One region of the Nocardia sp. NPDC003999 genome, then DNA from elsewhere that is predicted to be linked to it. Evidence: predicted binding sites of a transcription regulator. Region 1 holds the regulator's gene; the other holds the start of a gene.

Region 1 (4,211 bases):
TCCTCCGGTTCCGGGTACCACCAGGGGTTTTCGTCGTGCTCGCTCACCGGCGTGACCGTGAGCCAGCGGTTGGCCATCGCCAGCTTGCTCAGGGTCTCCAGGTCGTAGAGGTCGCAGGGGTGGTGGCCGCCGACGAACAGATGCACCTTCGGATTGGTCCGCCGCATCGCCATCGACATCAGCTGCGCGCGCAGCGGCGCGATTCCGGTGCCGCAGCCGACCATCAGCATCTTGCGTTTGGCGTTGCGCGGAACGCCGAGGCCGCCGAGTGGCGAGCCGAGCAGCCATTGGTCGCCGACGACAGTCTGGCCGACGATGGCCGAGCTGACCCAGCCGCCGAGCACGCTGCGGACGTGGAACTCGATCTCACCGTTGGCATTCGCGGGCACGGCGGGCGAGAGATAGCGCCACATGCGCGGCCGCGACGGAACCTGCACGCTCAAGTACTGGCCCGCGGCATAGCGCATCGGCTGATCCAGTTGCAGCCGGACGACGACCAGGTTGCGCAGCACCTCGCGGCGCTCGATCACCGTGCCGGTCCACACCGACGGCGTGGTCTCCTTCTCCGCCGCGCCGATCATGGTGTCGGAGATGATCTGCAGGCCCTCGTCCCAGGCGCGGTCCACCTCGTCGGTCCACATCTCGGTGCCCGCGAACACTTTCACGGCGTTCTTCAGCGCGGTGGCGACGGCGGCGTAGTGCGCGGGCTGCACGCCGTACTTGCGGTGGTCCCTGCCGAGCTGGGCCAGGAAGGGCAGCAGCTTGTCGGGCTCCTCCAACCGGTCCAGTGCATAGGAGATCGCCTTGACCAGCCGGTCGCGCTGGGAGTCCATCGCGGCGGGAAAGAAATCGCGGACGTGCGGGTAGTCGGTGAACAAGATCGCGTAGAACGATCTCGCCAGTTTCTCCGGCCCCCCATCCTCCGCAGCAACCGCCTTGAACGTAGTTCTGATCAAAGCGACAGTGCGTGAATCCATTGGTCTCACAACCCCATTTCGCACTCGTTCACGAACCATGCCGGCGAGTGAGGTGCTGCGGGGCCACTCGACAGCAGCCGATGGCAAGGAGTGTAGGCGAGGTTTGCCAGCAACGGAATCTTTCGAAGGAACATACCGCGCTCAATTTCGTCGAAACGAGGATGCCCAGGGCGACACGCCAGAGAAACCGACTGCAAGACCGGGGATTCGGGACAAAATCAGTCGTGTGCATACCGAATTGGTAAGGCCCTCTTGTGGAATTACGTCCCGATTGGTCTGTTCTAGCGACTTCAGGGCAACATGGCGTCCATCCGAGGTGGATCGAATCGGGTAGGCCGAACCGGTTACGTAAACTGATCTATGGTGAAAATGTCCAGTTGATTCGACAACGAAATAGATGGTGCCGCACCACTTCCGCCGAACATGTTCTGGTTTATCTTCAGCAAATCTTTGTGACAATGCCCGCGCACGACGACGGCCCCGGCGCCGGATCGCGATGTGCGACCGAGGCCGGGGCCGTCGTCGTGCCGGTTATCGTCTGCGCTGACCGTCCTCACGACGATGCCGCGGCTGCCAGACGACCAGCGCGGTACTGCGCTGCTGCGGAGCGAGATCCGGACGGTACGCCGCCCGCGTCCGCTCCAGCTCGGCCGACAGTTCCGCGACCTGCTGGCGCAGTTCCTCCACCTGATTGGTCAGTTCGATGATGCGCTTGATGCCCGCCAGGTTGACGCCCTCGTCCTGGGACAGCCGCTGCACCTCGCGCAGCAGCTCCACGTCCCGGGCCGAGTAGCGCCGACCACCGCCCGAAGTACGTTGCGGCGTGACCAGTCCCAGACGGTCATACGTGCGCAGCGTCTGCGCGTGCATGCCGGCCAGCTGGGCCGCGACCGAGATCATGAAGAACTCGGCCCGCGACCCGCCGGACGCGTTCTTCGGTTCGGAGGACATCACGCACCTGCCCATCCCGCACGTGGGTCGAAGCCGCCGGCCCGTTCCGCCTCCTGGTAGCGCTTCAGCGCCTCGACGGCGTCGTTGTCCAGCTTCTGCGGAATCGCGACCTTCACCGTCACCAGTAGGTCGCCCGCGCCGCCGCCGCGCTTGGGCACGCCACGGCCGCGCACCCGCAAGGTGCGGCCGTCGGCGGTACCCGGAGGCACCTTGACGCCGACCCGGCCGTCCAGAGTGGGCACCGAAACCGTTGTACCGAGGACCAATTCACTGTAACTGACCGGCAGAACCAGGGTCAGGTCGTCGCCGTTGCGGCCGAAGACCTTGTCCTGGCTGACGTGGACGGTGACATACAGGTCGCCCGAGGGCGCCCCGCGCAGCCCCGCCTCGCCCTGACCGGCCAGCCGGATCCGTTGACCGTCACCGACTCCGGGAGGAATCCGCACCGTGATGGTGCGCGTGCGGTTCTGGATGCCGCTGCCCTGGCAGTCGAGGCACGGGTCGTCGATGATCGACCCGCTGCCCCGGCACTCGTCGCACGGCTCGCTGAAGCCGAACGCGCCCTGGTTGCGGCTGACGATGCCGGTCCCGTTGCAGATCGGGCAGACTCGCGGACTCGTGCCCGGTTTGGCGCCGCTGCCGTGACACGTCGTGCACGGCGAGGGGCTGGTCATCCGCAGCGGGACCGTGACGCCCTGGGCCGCTTCCCGGAAACCGAGCGTCGTCTCGGTCTCCACGTCGGCCCCGCGCCTGGGGCGGCTCGACGACCGCGTGCCGCCCCGGTTGAACAGACCGCCGAGCAGGTCGCCGAGGCCACCGTCGGCGGCACCGGCGGCGCCGCCGAAGATGTCCCCGAGGTTGAACTCCTGCGAGAAGCCACCACCGGTACCGCCGCCGAAGCCACCGCGACCGTAGCCGCCACCCGCGAAGAGCTTGCGGGTGTCGTCGTACTCCTTGCGCTTGGCCGGATCCGACAGCACGGCGTGCGCCTCGCTGACGGCCTTGAACCGCTCCTCGGCTTTGGTGTCACCGGGGTTGGCGTCCGGATGCAAGTCCCTGGCGAGCTTGCGATAGGCCTTCTTGATCTCGTCCTGCGAGGCGCCGGAGGAAATACCCAGCTCCTTGTAGAAGTCCTTTTCGATCCACTCCCGTTGGCTCACCGAGCATCTCCTCCTCTCGCGTCCTTATTGATCGTTCGCGCCGGCATCAACATCCGATGCCTCTTCAGTAGGTTGAACAGCCTTTTCCGTCAGATCGGCTACGCCGTCGGTTACCCCGACGAGCGCGTGCCGAAGCACCCTATCGCCGAAGCGATAGCCTTTGCGCATCACAATGCCGATCACCGGGTCGTGGCCGGAGCCCTCGTGCTGTACGGCCTCGTGCAGGGTCGGGTCGAAAGGCTCGCCCTCCGAACCGAACTCCTCTAGACCCTGCTTGAGCAGCGCGGCCGACAACTTGTCGGCCACCGACCGCAGCGGACCCGATTCCAGGTCGCCGTGCGCCCGCGCGCGGTCGAGATCGTCGAGCACACCGAGCAACTCGGTGACCACCGACGCCTTGGCGTTGTCGATGACGGCCTTGCGGTCGCGCTCGACCCGGCGCCGGTAGTTGGCGTACTCGGCGGTCAGCCGCTGCAGGTCGGCGGTGCGCTCGGCGAGCTCGCCGCTGATGGTGTCGGCGAGGGCGTCGTCGTTGTCGATGTCCACGCCCTCGTCCACCTGCGGGGCCTGCGCGGCCGCGGCGCCGTTGTCCGCGGCCTGCTGCCTGACGTCACCGGTCTCCGGATCGATCTTCCGGTTGTCGACGAAGGTGATCGGCTCCTTCTCGAAGTTGTCCTCGGTCACTTCTTCTCCGTGTCGACCGGCTCGTCCACGACCTCGGCGTCCACGACCTGGTCATCCGACGCGGCGCTGGTCGCGCCGTCGCCCTGTGCGGCGGCGTCCGCGGCGGAGGCCTCGTAGATGGCCTGGCCGAGCGCCTGCGACTCGGTGGCCAGCTTCTCGACGGCCGCCTTGACCGCGGCGATGTCGGTGCCCTTCAGAGCCTCGTTCGCCTCGGCGATGGCCGCCTCGACCTTGGTCTTGACGTCCGCGGGGACCTTGTCCTCGTTCTCCTTGATGAACTTCTCGGTCTGGTGGACCAGCGACTCGGCCTGGTTGCGGGTCTCCGCCTCCTCGCGACGCGCCTTGTCCTCGGCCGCGTGGGCCTCGGCGTCCTTGACCATCCGATCGATCTCCTCCTTGGACAAGCCGGAGCCGTCCTGGATCTTGATCGTGTTCTCCT
Region 2 (4,211 bases), 310 kb from region 1:
GTCGCCCGCGCTATCGGGTGACGGCGGCACTGGCCGGGGTGTCGGCGCGCGGGCGTACTCAGGAACGAGATCCGCCGACCGCCTGTGCCGCAGCTCGGCAAGTGCGTTGCGACACAGCACATTCGGCGAGGGTCAGCCGCCGACCCGGTGTGGCGAGGTCCGTCGATGGTGGCCACACCGGGCACGGCGAGCGATGAGCCGCTCCGGTGCTTCACCAACGTCCCTCCGCCGATCGCGACATGCGAAAGGCCGGGCCCGGATAGCTCCGTGCCCGGCCCGTTCCGTCCAAGGTCAGGCGTACCTCCGCAATCGCTCCGGGCATGCGTGGGCTGAGGACGGACTACGTCCGATCGCACCCATCAGGCGGTCGCCGCGAAGGCAGGCCCCAAGGCAGGCTCGGCGACCGGCTCGATCGCGTAGGCCAGGATGTCGGCCACGTCGGCGACCGGCCGGACGTCCAGCGCGGCCAGCACTTCCGCCGGAACGTCGTCCAGATCCGGCTCGTTGCGCGCCGGGATGAACACCGTCTTCAATCCGGCCCGCTGGGCGGCGAGCAGCTTCTGCTTCACGCCGCCGATCGGCAGCACCCGGCCGTTCAGCGTGACCTCACCGGTCATGCCGACGTCCGATCGCACCTGACGACCCAGCGCCAGCGACACCAGGGCGGTGACCATCGTGACGCCCGCGGACGGCCCGTCCTTCGGCACCGCACCCGCCGGGAAGTGGATGTGGATATTGCGATCAAGCACCGACGGCTCGATGCCGATCTCCTCCAGGTGCGAGCGCACGTAGGTCAGCGCGATCTGTGCCGACTCCTTCATGACGTCGCCGAGCTGGCCGGTGAGGGTCAGCGAGCGCTCGCCCTCGGCGGCGTTCGCCTCGATGTAGAGGACGTCGCCGCCCGCGCCGGTCACGGCGAGGCCGGTGGCCACACCCGGGACGGCCGTGCGTTCCACCGAGTCGGGAGTGAAGCGCGGACGACCCAAGTAGTCCTTCAGGTCGTCCAGACCGATCGTCAGGGCTCCGGCGTCACGCTCGACGTCGTAACCCAGTTCGGGGTCGTAACCAGATCCGGTTTCGCGCTCCGACAGCCGCGTGGCCGCTTTGCGCAGCGCCTTGGCGATCAGCCGCTCCATCTGCCTGACCCCGGCCTCCCTGGTGTAGTCGGCGGCGATCTCGCGCAGCGCTTCCTCGCTGATCGACACCTCCTCGGCGGTCAGCGCGTTGCGCTCCAGCTGCCGCGGCACCAAGAAGTCGCGCGCGATGGCCACCTTGTCGTCCTCGGTGTAGCCGTCGACGGTGATCAGTTCCATCCGGTCCAGCAGCGGGCCGGGGATGGTCTCCATGACGTTCGCGGTCGCGATGAACAGCACGTCGGACAGGTCCAGGTCCAGATCCAGGTAGTGATCGCGGAACGTGTGGTTCTGCGCCGGGTCCAGCACCTCGAGCAACGCGGCCGCCGGGTCGCCGCGGAAGTCCGAGCCGACCTTGTCGATCTCGTCCAGCAGGACGACCGGGTTCATCGAACCGGCTTCCTTCATGGCCCGCACGATCCGGCCGGGCAGCGCGCCGACGTAGGTGCGGCGGTGACCGCGGATCTCGGCCTCGTCACGCACGCCGCCCAGGGCCACGCGGACGAACTTGCGGCCGAGCGCTCGCGCCACGGACTCTCCCAGCGAGGTCTTGCCCACGCCGGGCGGACCGACCAGCACCAGCACCGCGCCGGACCCGCGTCCGCCGACCACCTCCAGGCCGCGGGCGGCCCGGCGAGCGCGGACGGCCAGGTACTCGACCATGCGGTCCTTGACCTCGTCCAAGCCGTGGTGGTCGGCGTCCAGCACCGCGCGGGCGGCCGAGACGTCGGCGCTGTCGGTGGTCTTCACCGTCCACGGCAGCTCGAGCACGGTGTCCAGCCAGGTCCGGATCCAGCCGGATTCCGGGCTCTGATCGCTGGCACGCTCCAGCCTGCCGACTTCGCGCAGCGCCGCCTCACGCACGGTGTCGGGCAGGTCGGCCTGCTCGACGCGGGTGCGGTAGTCGTCGGCGCCGTCGGGCTCGTCCTCACCGAGTTCCTTGCGGATCGCGTTGAGCTGCTGGCGCAGCAGGAATTCGCGCTGGCTCTTCTCCATGCCCTCGCGCACGTCTTCGCTGATCTTCTCGCTGATCTCGGCCTCGGCGATGTGCGCCTTGGTCCACTCGATCAGCGTGGTCAGCCGCTCGGCCGCGTCGGGGGTCTCGAGCAGTTCACGCTTCTGCTCGGAAGTCAGGTACGGGGCGTAACCCGCGGTGTCGGCGATGGCCGACGGGTCGGTCAGCTGATTGACCGCGTCGATGATCTGCCAGGCCTCGCGGCGTTGCAGCACCGAGACGACCAGCTTCTTGTATTCGGCGGCCAGTTCCTTCGTGCGGCCGTCCGGAGCAGGCGTCTCGACCGGCTCGGCCTCCACCCACAGCGCGGCCCCCGGCCCGGTGACACCGTGCCCGATCTTGGCGCGCCGTTCGGCCTTGAGGACGGCCGCCGGGGCTCCGCCGCGCATCCGGCCGACCTGTTCGATGGTGGCGACCACGCCGTAGGTGGCGTAGCCCTCGTTCAGCCGCGGCGCGAGCAGCACGGCGTCGGTCTTTGCGGCGCGCGCGGCATCGATCGCGGCCTGCGCCGATTCGTCCAGTTCGATGGGCACGACCATGCCCGGCAGCACGATCGGATCGGTCAGGAACAGCACCGGCAGGTTCTGAGGTGTAGTCACGTCTTCGACCTTCCAAAAGTTGAGCGATGCCTACTCAACCCCGGGGTGTGTGGGTTTGTTCCGCCCCGACCGGTCCGTTCGCTGACGGCGAAGTGCCGACCGGTACGGCCCCCGCTTCGCGTTGACACCCCGTCCAAGGCAATGAGAACGTTGGGGCCTTGATATCTCATACCGGCGGTACCGCCGGATCGGCCTAGGGAGTCCCATCGATGTCGTCGCTCGCCGCTGGCGTGTTCATCGACTGGGAGAGCGTGACCGGGCAGCCGAAATTCGTGGTCGACCTGATCACGTTCCCGATCTTCAGCGCGCTGGCGGGATGGCTGACGAACTGGACCGGCGTGCTGATGCTGTTCTGGCCGATCGTCTTTCGCGGCATCCGCATCCCGGGTCTGCACGTGCTCTATCCGTACTTCCCCCGCCGGGTGCAAGTGCTGCCGACCTTCTCCGGCGACGGCCTGCGCCTCGGATTCCAGGGCTTCATCCCGGCGCGGGCGGAGAAGATGGCCAGCATCTGCGTGGACAAGGCCCTGATGCGGATCGGCAGCCCCAAGGATTTCATCCACGAACTCGATCTCGACGGCATCGCCGACTACATCGCGGTGCTGGCGCGGCAGCAGGTGCGCCCGCTGGTGGACGAGCTGATGTACCGGGAGAACCCGGACCTGTGGCGTACGGTGCCGCGCGCCGCCAAGCAGCTGATCTACCAGCGAGTGGATCGGGAACTGCCCGCACTGTCGCGCCGCGCGTTCGCGTCGCTGGGCGACAACGTCGACCAATTGATCGGCATCAAGGGTTTCGTGATCCGCTACCTGCAGGACAACCCGGCCATTCTGAAGGACTTGACCACCACCATCGCGGCGCCCGAACTGCGCTTCATGGTGCGCATCGGCTTGCTCGGCGCGCCCTTCGGCGTGCTGCTGGCTCTGTACCTGCACGTGCACCAGCAGATTCCGGTGCTGGGCTGGGTCCCCGGCTGGGTGATCGTGCTGCTCGCCTCGGCGGCGATCGGCGTGATCGTGAACGTCATCGCGGTGAAGATGGTGTTCGAGCCGGGTGATCCGCAACCGAGGTACAAGTACCTGTGGAAGCAAGCACTGCTGGCCAAACGGCAGCCGCAAGCGGCGACCGATCTGGCGCACATCCTGGCCTATCAGGTGCTGACGCTGCCGAATCTGTCCAAGGAGCTGCTGGAAGGCCCGAACGGGGACAAGACCAGGCAGTTGCTGGAGCGCTTGATCGCCGACGAGATCCATCGTCAGCTCGGGCCGACCACCGCACTCGTGCGGGCGGCGCTGGGGCGTCGCCAGTTCGACAACCTCACGGTGGGCGCGGCGGGCGCCGCGGTCGGCTTGGCGCCGACCCTGGTCGAGGACGAGGAATTCACCCGGGAGCAGGCCAAGACCATCGACGAGTTCGCCGCGCGTAAGCTGCGGCGGCTCACGCCAGGGGAGTTCATGGAGATGT

The links. Region 1 encodes HspR, which represses chaperone genes until heat shock. Its sites were predicted from a motif close to ANNTGAGTNNNNNNNACTCANNT; they were not measured.
Region 2: lon (endopeptidase La) is a predicted target of HspR. The motif match lies at 2,765-2,787, and genes of this name have one in related genera.

Annotation. Positions count from the first base shown of each region.
Region 1 is NZ_JBSGIB010000004.1:347,555-351,765, reverse strand. It holds gene ACWESM_RS11970 (FAD-binding oxidoreductase) at 1-977, opposite strand, end outside; gene ACWESM_RS11965 (heat shock protein transcriptional repressor HspR) at 1,509-1,928, opposite strand; gene dnaJ (molecular chaperone DnaJ) at 1,928-3,088, opposite strand; gene grpE (nucleotide exchange factor GrpE) at 3,113-3,772, opposite strand; gene dnaK (molecular chaperone DnaK) at 3,769-4,211, opposite strand, start outside.
Region 2 is NZ_JBSGIB010000004.1:41,959-46,169, reverse strand. It holds gene ACWESM_RS10595 (PaaI family thioesterase) at 1-21, shown strand, start outside; gene lon (endopeptidase La) at 360-2,687, opposite strand; gene ACWESM_RS10585 (hypothetical protein) at 2,957-4,211, shown strand, end outside.